DNA from 3 places in the Pseudoalteromonas sp. DSM 26666 genome. Region 1 is predicted to be linked to each of the others. Evidence: predicted binding sites of a transcription regulator. Region 1 holds the regulator's gene; each other region holds the start of a gene.
The links. The regulator sigma-54, encoded in region 1, starts transcription at its own class of promoters, with help from an activator protein. The targets are predictions, from matches to a motif close to GTTGGCACGNNNNTNGNNT.

Region 1 (5,968 bases):
AACGCAGTACCACATCTAGAGTCACATCGGGGCGAATAGTAACGGTATCTATATTCATCAATGCGCCAGCAGAGCGCTCTTGATACGATAAAGCCTGCGTTGCACGTTCTCTATCTTGAATATCCATAGCGCTAACAACATCTTTATAAACGGTGTCAGGTAGGCTACGTAGTACTTCCCCTAAGTCATCATGGCCCATGTCTTCGGTTGCGGCAGCAATGTGCTCGGGTGCCATTTGCGCAATAATGCCCAAACGTACATCTTCAGACAGCTCTTCAAGCACATCACCTTGTACATCAGGATCAACAAGCTGCCAGAGCATACGGCGAATTTTATGCGGGGATGATTCTAAAAGAAGTGCGGTATCACAAGGCGCCGTTTTTGCCAGCATGCGTCTAACTTGAACAAATTGACCACTATTTAGTGACTTAGTCACCTGTTTTAGTTGTTGTAGTGGAATATCTTGTTCTAAAGCTTCAGGCATTGGCGTCCTTAATTAAATTGTATTACATGCTGGAAGGGTATAAATGCTATTCAATTTTAGTTTATCTTACTTTATGTGAGCAAACTACCTCAACCACTATTAACCTAAGCTTAGGATGATGAGTTAATAATGAACTTTTTTATTCTTGCTCATTAAATCGTTGGTCGATGAGCTCACCTATTGCGCTAAGTGCAGGCTCAGCGTCGGGGCCTTCGCATACCACCTTAACTTCTTTGCCTTGGCTGCTTTCGAGTAACATAAGTGCCAGCACGCTATCGCCAGCGGCTTGTTTGTCATCTTGAAATAAAGTGATTGTGGCATCAAATTGCACAGAAAGCTGAGCTAATACTGTCGCCGCTCTAGCGTGTAATCCTAATTTGTTTTTTATTAAAAATGTATTTTCTAAGCGCATTGCATGTTCTCACTCGGTATTATTCTTGTTCTCGGTGGCGAATTTTTACATTAGGATGGCTCATTGCAAAGCTTTCGCCAATGGTTTGCGCTAAATAAACAGAGCGGTGTTGCCCACCGGTACAGCCAATTGCAATGGTTAAGTAGCTGCGGTTATTTCGTTCTAAATGCGGCAGCCATGTTTGCACAAATGTTTGAATTTGCCATGTAAATTTTTGCACTATACTGTGACTTGCTAGGTAGTCTTTTACTGGTTGGTCCAGCCCTGTAAGTGGCTTAAGTTCAGGCTCCCAATGCGGGTTTGGTAAAAATCGGGCATCGAATACGTAATCTGCTTCTTTAGGGATGCCGTGTTTAAAACCAAATGACTCAAAGGTAATGATCAGTTGTTTATCTTTTTTTCCGAGTATTTTTTCACGAATAGACTCAGCAAGCTGATGCACACTTAAATCCGTGGTATCAATCATATAATCAGCACGGTTAATCAATACATCAAGTAGTTGTTTTTCTTTTTTTATGGCTAAATCAAGCGGCAAAGAATCAATAGATAAAGGGTGGAGACGTCGCGTTTCTGAAAAACGTTTTATTAATGTTTGATCGTCACTGTCTAAATAAAATACCGTTGGTTTAGTAAAACCAGGTAAATATTCAATGATTTCATTAAACTGCTGTTGCTCTTTAGGTAGGTTACGTACATCAACACTCACGGCAATTTTATTATAACTGTCGGAAACACTGCGCACTAATGATGGTAATAAATTAAGAGGAATATTGTCTACACAATAATAACCTAAGTCTTCCACAACGCGTAACGCCACAGATTTACCTGAGCCTGAACGACCGCTTATAATTATTAATTCCATTTATCACCTTTCTTTATTACTACGATTGACTGACGATAACCTGATACAGTTCGCTATCCGATTTGGCGGCGCGTAACTGTTTACAAAATTCTTTATCATTGAGCTTATCAGCAATCGTGGCTAGCGTCTTCAAATGCTGCTGATTATCGCCATCGGGAACAATTAACGCGACAAAAATGTCAACCGGCCGGTTATCAATCGCATCAAAATTAATAGCTGTTTCGCTCACTAAAATCAAAGCAAGGGGCTCTTGAGCTCCACTCATGCGACCATGTGGAATAGCAATGCCTCGGCCAATGCCTGTACTTCCAAGCTTTTCTCTTGCAGTTAATGCATTAAGAATATCTTGTTGTGTTAAATAGGGCAGCTTATTGTGAGCCAATTCACTGATAAATTCTAAAATTCTTTTTTTACTATTAAAAAGGACCGCAGCTTTACTGCAGTCCTGACAGATAAGTGAGCTTAGTTTCATAGTGTTAGTGTCGAGCAAGTTTCTCTTTGTGTTTAATTACTTGACGATCTAGCTTGTCAATGAGCGAGTCTATAGCGGCATACATATCTTGATGCTCAGTAGAGGCAAAAATCTCAGCGCCACTAACATGAACGGTTGCTTCAGCTTTTTGGTTTAGTTTTTCTACATCGAGAATAACGTGCACATTCGTTATGTGATCAGTGTGCCTCTGTAACTTCGAAAATTTACTATTTACGTAGTCTCTAAGCGAGTCGGTAATATCTACATGGCGACCAGTTAAATTCAGTTGCATAAACATTTTCCTCTTTGTTGTACGCCTTAAATCAAACTTTTACGTTGATTAGACGGGGGAATAGCTAGAGATTCGCGATATTTTGCAATGGTTCTCCTCGCTACTTTAATTCCTTGCTCTGCCAATATATCTGCAATTTTACTATCACTCAATGGTTTAGCTGAGTTTTCTGCAGCGATTAATTTTTTAATTAATGCACGTATTGCTGTTGATGAACATTCGCCACCATTTTCAGTACTTACATGGCTTGAAAAGAAATATTTAAGCTCAAAAATGCCACGTGGTGTATGCATGTATTTTTGCGTAGTAACACGCGATATAGTCGACTCATGCATTTCCACCATTTCAGCCACATCGTTAAGCACCATAGGCTTCATAGCCTCAGGACCGTGTTCAAAAAAGGCCTGTTGCTGCTGCACAATACAGTTGGTTACTTTAAGTAGCGTGTCATTCCTACTTTCTAAGCTTTTTATAAACCATTTAGCCTCTTGTAAGTGCGAGCGAATAAACTGGCTATCACCACTTGATTTAACCGTACGCGACATAGCTGCATATTGGCTATTTACTCTGATCTTAGGCATGCTATCTGGGTTTAATTCAACTACCCAACGACCTTTAACTTTCTTAACCGACACATCAGGAATAACGTATTCAGACTCTTCTCTAACAATAGTGTCTGCCGGTTTTGGGCTGAGCGTATGAATCAACGTCATGATTTCTTTAAGCTCATCTTCTTTAAGCTTTGTTTTTTTCATTAACGTGCGATAGTCACGTGCAGCAAGTAAATCAATATGATCGGTTAAGATCATTTTTGTTTCGTTTAAAAAAGGTGTGTCTTTATCAAATTGATTTAGCTGAATACACAAGCACTCTTGTAAACTACGCGCGGCTATTCCCACTGGATCAAATAGTTGAATACGCTTTAGTACCGCTTCTATTTCGTCAAGTTCAACTTCATCTTCGCCGTCGTTTTCTTGGTTAAAGCTTTCTAATATTTCTTCACAGCTAAGGGTTAGAATCCCTGAATCGTCCACAGCTTCTACAATTGCAATAGCTATCGCTTCATCGGTAGGACTAAACGGCGTCAGTTGAAGTTGCCACATTAAATACTCATGCAGCGTTTCAGTCGAAGAGCCTTGATAAATAGATTCATCTTCTGGCATTGGGCCCGATGAAGAGGCAGGCGCAGCGCTCATATATTCATCCCAAGTAACATCCATAGCCATATCATCGCTAATGGTGTCTTTGGTCATTGCTTCGCCGCTATCTTGCTCATACTCGCTAGGTTTATCGTCAGCTGAGGCACTTAGCGTTAAGTCATCGTTATCGGCTTTTTGTTCGTTTTTACCTGCAGTGTCTTCGCTGTAATCGTGTTCTTCAACTTCAAGCAAGGGGTTGCTATCGAGCGCTTCTTGAATTTCTTGCTGGAGATCCAATGTACTGAGTTGCAATAAGCGAATTGCTTGTTGCAACTGTGGAGTCATTGTAAGTTGCTGGCCCATGCGCAGCTGTAATGATTGCCTCATGTATCTCTAACAATCCTTTTAAATTAGTATAATTAATCTTAGCAGATGCTTAGTGTAATAACACACATATTAGAGCTTGAACTGCTCGCCTAAATAAACATCGCGTACTGTTTTATCGTTTAATACATATTCTGGAGTGCCTGATGCAATTAACTCCCCATGAGAAACTATGTAGGCTTTTTCACAAACATCAAGAGTTTCGCGTACGTTGTGATCTGTGATAAGTACGCCAATTCCTCGGTTTTTAAGATGCTCTATAATCTTTTTAATATCTAATACTGAGATAGGATCAACCCCCGCAAAGGGTTCGTCTAAAAGGATAAATTTAGGGTTTGCTGCTAACGCGCGAGCAATTTCAACGCGGCGACGTTCACCACCTGATAAAGCCATACCTTGACTATCGCGGATATGCTGAATGCTAAATTCATCAAGTAAATTATTTAAGGTATCTTCGCGTTGTTGTTTATTTAATTCTTTACGTGTTTCTAAGATAGCCATTAAGTTTTGATAAACAGTCAGCTTTCTAAAAATAGACGACTCTTGCGGTAAATAACCAATCCCTAAACGCGCTCGGCTGTGCATCGGTAATAAAGTAATATCTTTATCATCAATTGATATTTTGCCTTTATCGCTAGGCACAAGGCCTACAATCATATAAAAAGTGGTGGTTTTACCTGCACCATTAGGGCCAAGTAACCCCACAATACTGCCAGCTTCAACCTCTAGGCCAACGTTTTTTACAACTTCACGACCTTTGTAGCTTTTAGCTAATAGCTCTGCTTTTAATGTGCTCATGGTTGACCTTTATCATCTTCTTTTTTATTTTCAACAGGGACTAAAATAGTGTGTACACGGTCTGTTGAGTTTTCGTCTTTTTCTGCGCTAATTAACTGCTGCTCGATATCGTAAGTGATACTTTTAGCTGTTATTTTTTGACCTGCTTGAGCAATGCTTGCATCGCCGATTAAGGTTAAAAAACGCAGCGACACATCGTAACGCACTTCATTAGCACTGGCGCTCATTATGGTGCCATCAGCTTGTGTTTCTTCAAAATATGCAGGGCTGCCTGTGGCAATTAATAACTGTTTGTTATCGCCTAGGTCATCGCGTTTATGCACTTCTAAACGGTCAGCTGTGATACGGCGATTACCATGAATAATTTCAACATTTTTCTCAAAAATGCCTACGTTTTCTTTTAATTGACCTTCTTGCTTATCTGCACTAATTGAAATTTGATTAGCAGCGGGGGCTTCAGCAGGTTCAGCGCCATTACTGTTAAAAGCAATTAATAGTGAGGGAACAATTAAAATTTTAAATAGGTTATTGGTCATAATATAGGGTTCGCGTATGGTTAATAAGTTTAATCACCTCGGTTTTTAAATCGGCCTCAAGGCCTTTACCTGTGATTTTTAAATTAGGTCCTGTAATAACGACAGGCTGCTGTGATTGCATGGTTAATAGTTTTATATCAACATTGATGGTCTGGGCGTTGATCGTATCGATCATGGCGTTATCTACTAAGTTTTGAGCGGTTACATTACCCTCTAACACCAGTTGACGGTCGTCGTAGAGGGTGGCTTCATCGGCGTTAATACGCCATGTTTGCTGCTCGTTGTATAAAGTGAATATAGGCTTTTCAAAAAAGGTAAAACCGAGTTGTTGATACAACTCCATTTTTACCGCAGTTACCTTATGGCTCACTTTACCTTGTTCATTATAAGCCGTTTGTTTTAGCTCAATAGCGGTATAATCAGGCTTAGCAATAACTTGTGTTTCTTCGCTTGCAGTAATATCAACCTTAGTAAAATAAGGATACCAGAGCCAAACCATACAGCTTATGAATAAAACGCTCAGTATAATGCGCGCTACATTCATGAACTCGTTCCTTGGCTAGTTAGTGGCTTGTTATTTTCGAGCATA
Region 2 (5,968 bases), on a different contig from region 1:
ATTCCGTCTATGCTCATGCTCATTGGTATTTTTGTTTATGTAATTAAAGTACTGACTAAGTTAACCGGTATGAAGTTTGAAGACATGGTTAATGCTGAATAGGGTTATCCATAATCTATAATAAAAAGCCGTTGTTTAATAACGGCTTTTTTGTTGATGTTTACTTATAAGTATTTATTTGTAATCTGAGTACTTCGTTCTGTGATAAGGAATAAGTTTATAATTTGGTTGTAAAAAGGTCACTAAATCAGTGAGTTCAGAAACGGTCATGGTGTCGTTAAATACCGTCATTTTAGATGCTCCATCGGGGGTTCTAGCATCAGCTCTGTAAGGCCTCGAAAAGCGGTGCGAAGGGTTAATAACCGATGTAACTAACTCAGCATAAGTGACTATTTTGGTTTTATTTCCGCCTAGTCTGATAGAAATATCGTCATGTTTTTTTATACTGTCATCTTCTACACCTGCAAGCGTATGGCATGCCAAACACTCATACTTAATAAAAACGGCTTTACCTTTTTCAGCATTTCCCTCTGGTAAGCTAAACCCCCTTGGAGAATCAACGCCTTTATCGCAACCTGCAAGTGCAATTAAGCATAAAATTATTAATGTATATTTCATGGTAGCTCCTTTGTCTTTCATTGGGTTTAGTGAGCGGCAATTGATAAACCATAGCCATAAACAACTTATGGCTAATTAGCTAAAACTAAAAGCGACCGCATTAGCGACTAAACTATGTATTTACTGCGCTGTATGATATTTGCATCTGGCTATTGTTTGTATTTTTAAGGCTTAGTAAGTAGCAAGAAAAGGTAATAAGGCTACGCTTATTATCAAGTGTTGATTTATTAAAATGCTTGAACACTCTATTGTTTTTATAAAGAGTCATTCACAATAAATGACTCATCTAGGGTCTGTTGACCTTTCAAGGTTAAATTTGCAGCAGTCTGTTTGGTATTTAGGCAAGACAGAGCCTATGTGGTGTGGTTATTCCCCATAAATAGGCGATAACGTAGCATCAATGCCAAACAGGCGCTGCCCGAAGGGTTCTGCCTAGGGACGATTTACTCTTTGTTACTCGGTTTTTACTTAGCCCACTAGGTTACAAACCTCGCGCCGCGATTAAACCGCCCCTAGTTTGAACAAATTTTAATCCACAAAGGTCAACAGACCCTAGTGTAGTTGAGGAAAAATAATAACCCTAATTATTACCTGCATTTATCTCTTCGGAGTTTTGCGATTGAAACATCGTAACCTCGTCGACATGCTGACTGACGCTGTTTTTTTGTAAGGCAATGTATAAGTCTGAATGAATATAAATACCGTCTTTACCTGAGGCGATACCAGCGGTTTTAAACCAAGAAAGTAGCTGGCGTTTTCTTCCTGCTAGCTCTAATCGAATACCTCGTTTTTTAAATATCACATCTAGGTCTGCGAGCATGGCCATAACGCTTAAATCAAGATGAGTGAAGCAGGGCACAGCATCAATAATGACACATTGTGTGTCGTCTTTTTGTCTTGCATATTGCTCTAACAAGCGGCGTTTAAAATAACTGGCATTAAAATAGGTTAAAGGAGAATTAAAACGATATATAAAAACCCCTTGTACTGCTTTGGCTTTATCTGTTTCGTCTAAGCTTCTTACTACGCCTTTTATATCCACACCTAAAATGGTGTCTGATGGGCGCATAACAGTTCGAATAAATTGAAATAACCCTAGTAATACAGCAAGGGTAATTCCTGGTATAACACCAATAAACAGCACAGCAAAAAGTGTGGCTGAGGCTAAGTAAAATGCCTGCTTATCTTTAAATTTTAATTGCCAGACTGCCTTTAAATCAAGCAGGTGAACAGAGGCAATTATTAATACAATCCCGAGTGCAGCACTGGGAATAAATTCAAGCGGCGCCGTTAAAAAAAGAGCGATAACGCCAATAATAGCGGCAGCTATAATCGAAACTAATTGGGTTTTTCCGCCAGAGTCGTCGTTTACGGCTGTGCGTGAGTCGGCACCACTAACGGCAAAGCCTTGTGATAATGCTGACGCTAAATTAGCGATGCCCAAGGCTCTAAATTCTTTATCGGCATCGATGTCGTAGCCATTCTTTGCTGCAAAGCTTCGCGCCGTTAGCATCATGCTGACAAAGCTAACTATGGCTAAGTTGAGTGCCGGTACAACAAGTTCTCGAATAATACCCACGTCAAATACTGGAGTGTTAAACACAGGCAAACCACCGGTTACTGTGCCTATGGTTTTTATTTCAAACTGCTCTAAATTAAACAACCAAACGAATACCGCACCTAGTGCAATGGCAAACATAGAGGCTGGCCATGTAGGTTTTAAGCGCTTTAACACAAAGTAAACGCCGAGGGTAAATAAAGCCATTAGCAAGGTGGGAATATGAGTTTGCGATAAATACGTAGGGACGCCACCTAAACGCTCAAGCAAGTAGCGCTCATCAAAGGTAAAGCCAAATACTTTAGAAAACTGACCAACAATAATGGTAATAGCCACACCGTTTAATAACCCCATTAAAATTGGTTTAGATAAAAAGTCGGCTAATACACCTAGCTTAAAGCGGCTGGCAATAAAGCACCAAAAACCGGTCATTGCGGTCATGGTGATCACTAATTGCCAATGTTTAAAGCTATCGCCTGCAGCAAGTGGAGTAACAACGGCTGCAATAACCGCACATGTTGCGGCATCAGGGCCAATAATAAGCTGTTTAGAGGTACCAAAAAGTGCATAAAGCATCATAGGTAATACGCAAGAATACAGGCCAACTGCAGCATTAACGCCTGTAAGTTGCGCATAAGCTATAGCAACAGGTAAAGCAACGGCTGCAACCGATAATGCCGCTCTAACATCATCTGCAAACCATTGGCGTTGATAATTAAATAAGGTGTGTAAACCTGGCATAAAGCTATATAGACGCGACAACACTTCAAATTCCCTGCTAATAATTAGGAGTCGATAGTAAGTTCTCTTTAATAATAAGTATAGTAACTAAACGTGTTAGATGCGCTAAATAGGGGGATTTCTAGTGTATTAATAAGAGGAATATAGTTTAAAAATAAAAAAGCCCAGTAAGTTACTGGGCTTTGTAAGTCAAATGACAGCTTTAAAAATTAGCTATTCAATTGACCAGTAGATGATTCTATGTGGGCGCGAACAAACCACTGATATTGCTCAAGCTCTGCAAGTTGCGCAATGATCATATCTTCAGATACCGGATCAAGCTCAGCAAGTGATTCTATGGCTTTACGGTGATCACCGTTAACGCCGTTATATACTTTGTCTAATGCGGCTAAGTGTTCAGTTACTAAGCCTTTACCTATGGCATAATCTTCCCATGAACGACGCTCAACAATCGATTTTGGTGTGCCAACTGGGACGCCGCCTAAAGTGGCAATACGTTCTGCTATGGTGTCGGTCATTTCACGGACGGTTTCTACTTGTGGGTCTAGCATTTCATGTACGCCAATAAAGTTTGGACCTACTACATTCCAATGAATATGTTTTAAAGTTAGCTGTAAATCAATTAGCGCTACCATGCGATTTTCTAGTACAGATATTGCTTTATTTGCTGATTCGTTTTTTACACCGGGAGCGGTAAATTCAGCGACTTTATTTGCATTATTACTGTTACTCATGATTCCTCCTACTATTTCAAAAATAGTGCTCGCTTTACTCTAGTGAGTATTTAAATTGCGATAACGAACACCTCTTGTATTTATAGAAGCAATCGTCATGCCGATAGTGATATAGCTTTAACTAACTGAAAAATAGCAGTTTAATTTTTATTTATAGTACTTGATAAAGCAGTAAGATTAAGTGCATATGAAAAATATGCACTTTTTTGTAAATTCTGCAAAACAGCAGTACTTTAAAGTGTTAGCGAATAGCGTGCCCTTTATAGTGGTTATAATGAAGGTATTATCATTGTTGATTAATGTCCTGTTACATATACTCAACTTAAAGATTCATTAAAGGAGAAGTGTATGTTGAGGTTTTTTTCCATCGAGCAAGGAGTGATCAAAGAGTTAGCGCCTTTACCTGATACCCCTGTTGAAGTATCCATAAAGAATGCACATTGGATTGATACTATTAATCCAACACCGCAGGAGCAAAATGCGCTTGCAAAAACGCTCAATATAACTTTTCCAGATTCGGTAGATGTAGAAGAGATTGAAACGTCGTCTAGGTGCTTTATCGATAATGAAGGTTTACATGTGCATGCATTGTTTATGTCACCTAATGAAGGGCGATTTAATACTGTAACGGTAGCTTGTTTGTTGCAAAACAATTGCTTACTTACTATTCGTGATGAGGAATTGGCTGATTTTAGACTACTGCGCTTAAGAGCGCGCAAAGGTCAGGTGGCATGCGATACAGCAAAACAATTATTAATCACTTTATTTGATCAAAAAGTTGAAAACCACGCGGATATGCTCGAAGACATGCATCATCAATTAGAGAAGCTCAGTGCTTATGTACTTGAAGAAGATAACTCAGACTTAGAAGAGGCGGTTGGTCGCATAGCTCGCTTAGAAGATGCTAATGGTAAAGTGCGTTTATGTTTAATGGATACGCGACGCAATATTTCGTTTTTAATACGCCGTATAGGCGCGCAAAATGACGAGCGCGAATCTCTTCGAGAAATTGTACTCGATATAGAAACTTTAATGTCGCACTGTACCTTTTTGTTCGACAAGGTGAACTTTTTGATGGATTCAACACAAGGCTTTATTAATATTGAACAAAATCAAATTATTAAAACCTTTTCTATTGCCTCAGTGGTTTTCTTACCGCCTACAGTAGTGGCTAGTGTTTATGGTATGAATTTTAATATAATGCCTGAGCTACAATGGGAATGGGGTTATCCATTTGCAATTGGCATTATGTTGCTGTCGGGCTTTGCCCCTTATTTATTTTTTAAACATAAAGGGTGGTTATAATACTTTAATATTGCAAGCTGAGCGCTCAAATCATTACCCGGTATATTGATGTGCTTTTAATACTTCAAGGGGAATAATATCTAGCGCTTTTTGGTTTGTTGCTTCAAGTACAACAGGAGGAGCAACATTTGCAGCAATGGCATGATACCAACGAATCGCACATAAGCACCACTTATCGCCAGCTTTTAAGCCCGCAAAATCATACAAAGGATTAGGGCTAATTAAATCGTTACCTTGCGCCTTAGAAAATTGCAAAAATTCGTCGGTCATAATGGCGCACACACTGTGATTACCAAAGTCTGAATCTGGCACATAGCAAAACCCTTCGCGAGTATAGCCGCCATTGCCACAACATAGCTGTAGGCGAGTTCCCAAGACATTTAATTGATTAGCCATATGACAAATTACCTTTTAGTAATAACTGCTGAAAAGAGCTGTTTACCATAACAGGCTGTTAGTGACTTAGCTATATACGAAGAGGCTTCTGGGTAGGTATTTGTTTATAAAAATAGCTGCGCTTTGAGTAAATTCAAAACGCAGGTTTTTTATTGTGCTATTAATTAAGATAATAGCGCCGCAGCTAAGCGCACAAAATCAGAAGAGGTTAAAATACCTACCAGCTGACCTTGCTCGCTAACCACAGGCATACAGCCATGGCGATTCTCTACAAAAAACTTAACCACATCTGATAATGGCTGAGTTGGAGTAACACTAATAAAGTCACTCACCATAATATCTTCTACTTTTGTGAGTTTTTCTTTGCGTTGTAGTGCATTTGCGCCAAAAGTAGCCATGATCCCCATTACTTTGGCGACCATAATTTTTTGCGTAAGCATGCCAACAAATGCGCCATCTTCGTCGATAACGGGAATGTGACGAACATTTTTTTCTTTCATTAAATTATGTGCGTCGTGCAAAGTACTTTTTATATTCACTGAGAATGGGTTAGGTGTCATTAAGTCTGCAACGTTTTGACTCATGTTTATTCCTTTATAAAGCGTGTGGTATATCA
Region 3 (5,968 bases), on a different contig from region 1:
ATTTAGGTCATGAGGTTATTTTTTTAATTGGTGATTTTACCGGTATGATTGGCGATCCAACGGGCAAAAATGTGACCCGTAAACCACTTACACGTGATGACGTGCTTGCCAACGCCGAAACCTATAAAGAGCAGGTGTTCAAAATTTTAGACCCGGCTAAAACAACCGTCGCTTTTAACTCTACGTGGATGGAGAAGTTGGGCGCTGCGGGGATGATAAAATTAGCCGCGCGTCAAACTGTGGCGCGTATGCTTGAGCGTGATGATTTTAAAAAGCGCTATGCTGGCGGTCAATCGATTGCGATTCATGAGTTTTTGTATCCACTGGTGCAAGGCTGGGATTCAGTCGCATTAGAGTCAGATGTTGAGCTAGGGGGCACCGATCAGCGTTTTAACCTATTAATGGGTCGTGAGCTGCAAAAAGATGAAGGTCAAAAACCACAAACAGTATTAATGATGCCTTTACTTGAGGGAACTGACGGCGTTCAGAAAATGTCGAAGTCACTCGGTAATTATATTGGTATTACTGATACGCCTTCAGATATGTTCGGTAAAATCATGTCAATTAGCGACGTACTCATGTGGCGTTACTACGATTTGTTAAGTAGCCTTTCTATTGAGCAAATTGCAGCGCAAAAACAGCGTGTAGAGCAGGGTACTAACCCGCGCGATATTAAAATTGAATTAGCTAAAGAGCTAATTGCGCGTTTTCACAGTGAAGCTGATGCGCAAGCTGCTCATGATGATTTCATTCAGCGTTTTCAGAAAAAAGCCTTGCCAGATGAAATCCCTGAGCTGACAGTTAATATTAATGAAGAGTCAATTTTAATCGCTAACTTACTTAAAGAAGCGGGCTTAGTGGCGAGTACCTCAGAGGCCATGAGGATGATCAAACAAGGTGCTGTAAAGCTTAACGGCGAAGACAAAATTACAGATACCAAATTGGAAATTGCAAAAGGCACAACGGCTATTTACCAAGTAGGTAAACGCAAATTTGCAAATATCACCGTAGCTTAAAACTGCGGACATTATAAAAACCAGCTACGGCTGGTTTTTTTATACGAACTTAAAAACGAGAACAGCCTTAATAATTTCAACGCTAATAATAATCAGAAGCCAAAAAAAGCGAGTTTGGTTAAGTGTATTGAGTAGTTGTGGTACGTCATCGGCGTTGGGAAGACGCTCTACACCGACACGCATTTTATTAAAACGCTGTGTATTATAAATAGCAGGCCCACCAAGTTGTACCCCCAAAGATGCAGAACATACACTAAGTAACCAGCCTGTATTGGTTTGATAGAAGTGTCGGCCATAATGCTTAATATAATGCATGCTTTTTTTACTGGCCTTTAGTGAGGCAATTGTCAGCGCGAGTAAACGTATGGGAATGTACTCAACAATAAAAAGAACCAGTTTAAGCGGCATCAAAAAAGAGCTGTTAGGGGCTATATCACTTCGCCACGCCTGTTGAATTAAAGTGATTAAACGATAGGCGAGAGCGGCGACGGGGCCCAATACTAAAAATATGAAAATTACCACAAAGTAATGACGCGCCGTTCTAAGTATGACACTTTCCATAATGGCTTTAATGATCCCGGGGCTTGAAAGTGCATTAACTTCACGGGCTACTAGTGGCTTTAATAATTCGCGTGCTGTCGATTTTTGATTTTTTTTGACTAGCCTAGCTATGCGTATCGCTTTTTTATTCAGGCTACTGTTTTCTAGGCATAAATATAAAATAAGACCTGATAACAGCTCGGGGTAAAAGGCAAACTGAAGCAGTAAAACTACAATAATAAGCACAGTACTAAGTATAAGCGTACTTGCCATTGAGGCTGCTAAATAATGATATTGCTTGGTGTCTGTTTTTTTATAAATACGCTGGCTTATAGCGCTAAAAATAGCAGAGAGTATGTGGTTAGGGTGATACCAACTTACTAAAGGTAAAAAGCGCTCAGCAAGGAGCGCACAAATAAATACAATAAAGTCCAAATGATTTTGAACAATATTATTGAGCATTTACAGCGTAACCGCCGTTAATTTCTCAAGTAAAGCTACGACCATTTTTGATGAATTTATAGAGGCTGTTTCTAAGTATTCTTCAAATGATTGCGGCGACTCTTTGCCTGCAATATCAGACATTGAGCGAATAACAACAAATGGTGTATTAAGTGCAAAACACGTTTGCGCAATTGATGCACCTTCCATCTCTACTGCTAGCATTGTAGGGAAGTCACTGCGTGCTTTTTCAATACGAACAGGGTCGCACATAAACGAGTCGCCAGTGCAAATTAAACCAACAAGGGTTTTTACTTCACTAATTTGTGCAATTGTTTGCTCGGCTGCTTCTACAAGTTTAGGGTGAGCAGTAAAACCTGCTGGCATTTGTGGTACTTGGCCAATTTCGTAACCAAACGCTGTTACATCAACATCGTGATGACGTACTTCAGATGAAATTACTACATCGCCAACGTTTAGTGATGGGTCGAATCCACCGGCAGAGCCAGTGTTAATAACACAATCTGGATTGAAGTTATCGATAAGTAATGTGGTTGCGATTGTCGAAGCGACTTTACCAATACCTGATTGCACTAAAGTGACGGTATTGCCTGCAAGCTCGCCTGTGTAAAAAGTAAAACCAGCCTTGGTTAAAACTTGTGGATTTTGCATCGCCTCGCGCAAAATTTTAACTTCTGGCTCCATTGCGCCAATAATACCAACATTCATAGTGTTAAATTCCTGAGTTTGAATACGGTGATTATACTGCAAAAAATAACGTGGGGTAAAACAAACAAAAATGCGAGCTTAAAAAGCCCGCACTTTATAAACTTATTGATTATATTTCAGCAAGGGCTGTTGATTGTGCCTTTGCTTGAGAAGGAGACAATACCGCAGGTTTATGAACTCTAGCACGCGTAGGTCGTGAAGGTTTAGATGCCGCTGGCTTACCTAATTTAAACATAATTGCATCGCGTACTTCGCTTGGGCGGTAGCCTGCCTTCACTTTCATACGAATATGTGGAATACCTGCGGCTTCCAATGCGCCATTAACAAACCAGTCGCGCTGTGCTTTGTGGCCATCTTTATTGGCGTTATTAACTAAGTCAACCGCAGCCACTATGGTCATTTTTTCTTTATCTACTAAAACAAAGTCTAGCTGCTTATTTTTTGCTTTAGCCATTGCCGCACGTTTAGATTTAACAGACAGGCCTTGTTTACAGTCAATCACATCGATTAGTTTAACGCGACTAACAATTTTATATTGATCGCCAACAGCGCGCTCTAATAAATTCAGAAACGCCCCTTCTACTTGGGTAAATACACTTTGCTTACGAGTAAAAGGATAAGGGTTTCCGCCGTCATCATTAAATTTTGACGCAACGACAGATGCCCCAACAACTAGCACTAATATTAATAATAAAGCGAATTCCATACGGTAACTCCATAACAACAAATTGACACTGCTTTTCTAAAGCAATTTATGTGCCCAAATAGTTGTTATGGTTGTTTTATTAACGAATGGGGATGATCGCTATTATGCTTTATAGCCGCCTTCAATACCTTTTACGGCAATCGCAACTGCATCATGAGCATGTAAAGACTCATAATGGTTAATTTGCAGGAAGTAATCGCTAAACTCTTTTGACTCTAACGTCGTTTTAATTTTTCGTGCTGCGTCTTCACAAAACATTAAATTTTGACCGTTTAAGCGAGCAAACTCTTGTTCGTCTTCACGTTTTACCGCAGCTTGTACTGGTGTTTTTAGCTCATCTTCTAGTAAGTTTATTAAGTTAACCACATCAAACTGTTCAATGTTATTTGCTAATTTAACTTTAACATTAGCAATTGAACGCTGTGAATGCGGGGTTGCTACAATCCCTTGAGTTGTTCCAAGCCACTCTAAAACTTCTGATTGAGTGAGTGTTTCTTGAGAAAACTTTTCGCTGAATGCGTTTTGAATTAATTGGCGAGCCAGTGCTGCAGAACAGGGGCAAGTTGATGAATAAGTCACATCAACGCTGAGCTCAAAACTAATAACGCCTTGATTTATAGTGCTGGTAAGTACAATGGGATAGCTTTTCCAACCTGCTTTACCACTAAGTAATGACTTACGGCGTAGCGGCAATTCAAATTTAAATTCAATGTGTGCTTTATCACTTAAGCCTTCATGACTGGTGATAAAGGTATCTAAGGCTTGTGCTAAGGTTTGTGGATTGACCTGTTGCTCAGTTGAGAGGTGATCCAACGCTAAAAATAGTCGCGACATATGAATGCCTTTAGCATCTTCTTTGTGTAAATTAACAAAGGCGCGTGCTTTTGCATTAACGGTAACTGGAGCTAAATCAAGAGATTCAAAAATAAAAGGCAGCTCTATATCGCCCATACCTACCCAGTCTAATTTACCTGTTTGTAATGCGGCAGCCGTGTTAGCAATATCTGGCATAGTTTTTTGCATGATACGTTACTCGTTATTTGCAATATTTAAAACGCCGCATTTTACACTAAATAAAGATTTGCTGAAATGCAGCAAATAACACCAAACATGAAATTTTATTGTTTTTGTCGCACAACATGAAAATAGCTGATAGAAAATGCTAAAATTAGCCTTTAACCTTGAAAGGTCAACAGACCCTAAGCATTTAGCTAAGAGAAAAACTGATATATGACTGATTCTTCTTTGAACCCGTGGGTTCGAGTTCTTTCCAGTTCAATAACTCGTTTTGGTGAGTTTAAAACTGCTGCTATTTGCTATGCATTATTACTAACAATATCGCTGGTTTTATCAAGTATGTTTTATTACGTTGCCATAGGCGAAGTAAACTTGGTTGATATACTCGCCGTGGTATTTTTTACCTCGGTTGTTTCTCCTTTAGTTATCAGTATATTATTAAACTCTATTCGGCAACTTGATGCCTCTTATGCTTATTTAGATAGTGCCACAAAACAAGAGAAGCTTTTAAATCAAACCCTCAAAGACAATATTAACCGCTTAAATATTGAAATTGACGAACGTAAAATGGCTTTTCATGCCAAACACCGAGCAATAGAAGAGCTTAGGCGTGAAATTGCAGAGCGTAAAAAAACACAACAAGAACTCGCACAGCAAGGCATGTTACTGCGCTCAATAGTAGACTCCTCGCCGGATTTATTTTATTACCGCGATAACAACGGGGTGTTTGCCGGTTGTAATAAAATGTTTGAAGAGGTAATGGGCAAAACCAGTGGTGAACTTATTGGTAAAGCCGCAGAAGAAATATTCCCAAGCCACTTTTTATCAGAAGTACTCAGAACCGATGAGCAAGTTGAGCGTACGCACCAAGGTTTAACTATAGATGTGGAGTACTCAGTAAACGGTGAAATTAGGTGGTTTGAATTGCGTAAACTTCCCTTTATTAATGAACAAGGGGATTACATTGGTTTACTTGCGTTTGGCCGTGATATTACCAGTCGTAAAGAAGCTGCGCAGGCACTGGAAACAGCTTATAAAGATAAAGGGAAATTTATTGCCACATTAAGCCATGAGTTACGTACACCGCTTAATGGTATTGTGGGCTTAACGCGTATGCTATTGGATACCGAATTAAACAAACAGCAACGCAGTTGGTGTAATACCGTGTTTTCAAGCGCCGAAACGCTAGGTAACATATTCAACGATATTATAGATTTAGATAAAATTGACCGTGAGCAGTTAGATATTGCCGCCAACGAAATTAATGTTTCGGACTTTATCAACGATGTAGTTAACTTTGCAGGCCTTATTGCTGAGCAAAAAGAGCTTTCGTTTGAAGTGAAGCGTTCTGGCATGCTTGACATATATGCTTTGCTTGACCCGACTCGTTTACGCCAAGTGGTGTGGAACTTAATTAATAACGCCGTTAAGTTTACTCAACAAGGGAGCGTAATCTTAGATTGTGCCAGAGAAAACCGTGAAGATGGCCCTTGGCTTATTATTAAAATACTCGATACCG

Region 2: a site for sigma-54 is predicted at 3,738-3,756, ahead of dps (DNA starvation/stationary phase protection protein Dps). Genes of this name have one in related genera too.
Region 3: a site for sigma-54 is predicted at 3,472-3,490, ahead of BM380_RS12560 (DUF2726 domain-containing protein). Genes of this name have one in related genera too.

Annotation. Positions count from the first base shown of each region.
Region 1 is NZ_FPAR01000007.1:18,076-24,043, reverse strand. Features, by position in the region: gene mgtE (magnesium transporter) at 1-484, opposite strand, end outside; gene BM380_RS13485 (HPr family phosphocarrier protein) at 624-896, opposite strand; gene rapZ (RNase adapter RapZ) at 916-1,758, opposite strand; gene ptsN (PTS IIA-like nitrogen regulatory protein PtsN) at 1,778-2,230, opposite strand; gene hpf (ribosome hibernation promoting factor) at 2,235-2,522, opposite strand; gene BM380_RS13465 (RNA polymerase factor sigma-54) at 2,549-4,048, opposite strand; gene lptB (LPS export ABC transporter ATP-binding protein) at 4,118-4,843, opposite strand; gene lptA (lipopolysaccharide transport periplasmic protein LptA) at 4,840-5,379, opposite strand; gene lptC (LPS export ABC transporter periplasmic protein LptC) at 5,369-5,923, opposite strand; gene kdsC (3-deoxy-manno-octulosonate-8-phosphatase KdsC) at 5,920-5,968, opposite strand, start outside.
Region 2 is NZ_FPAR01000003.1:318,736-324,703, forward strand. Features, by position in the region: gene BM380_RS07635 (VC0807 family protein) at 1-102, shown strand, start outside; gene BM380_RS07640 (c-type cytochrome) at 175-618, opposite strand; gene BM380_RS07645 (SulP family inorganic anion transporter) at 1,199-2,941, opposite strand; gene dps (DNA starvation/stationary phase protection protein Dps) at 3,127-3,651, opposite strand; gene corA (magnesium/cobalt transporter CorA) at 4,000-4,956, shown strand; gene BM380_RS07660 (DUF2237 family protein) at 4,990-5,352, opposite strand; gene BM380_RS07665 (CBS domain-containing protein) at 5,517-5,936, opposite strand.
Region 3 is NZ_FPAR01000006.1:139,641-145,608, reverse strand. Features, by position in the region: gene tyrS (tyrosine--tRNA ligase) at 1-1,016, shown strand, start outside; gene BM380_RS12570 (cobalamin biosynthesis protein CobD/CbiB) at 1,056-2,018, opposite strand; gene mtnN (5'-methylthioadenosine/S-adenosylhomocysteine nucleosidase) at 2,019-2,726, opposite strand; gene BM380_RS12560 (DUF2726 domain-containing protein) at 2,836-3,432, opposite strand; gene folE2 (GTP cyclohydrolase FolE2) at 3,535-4,455, opposite strand; gene arcB (aerobic respiration two-component sensor histidine kinase ArcB) at 4,663-5,968, shown strand, end outside.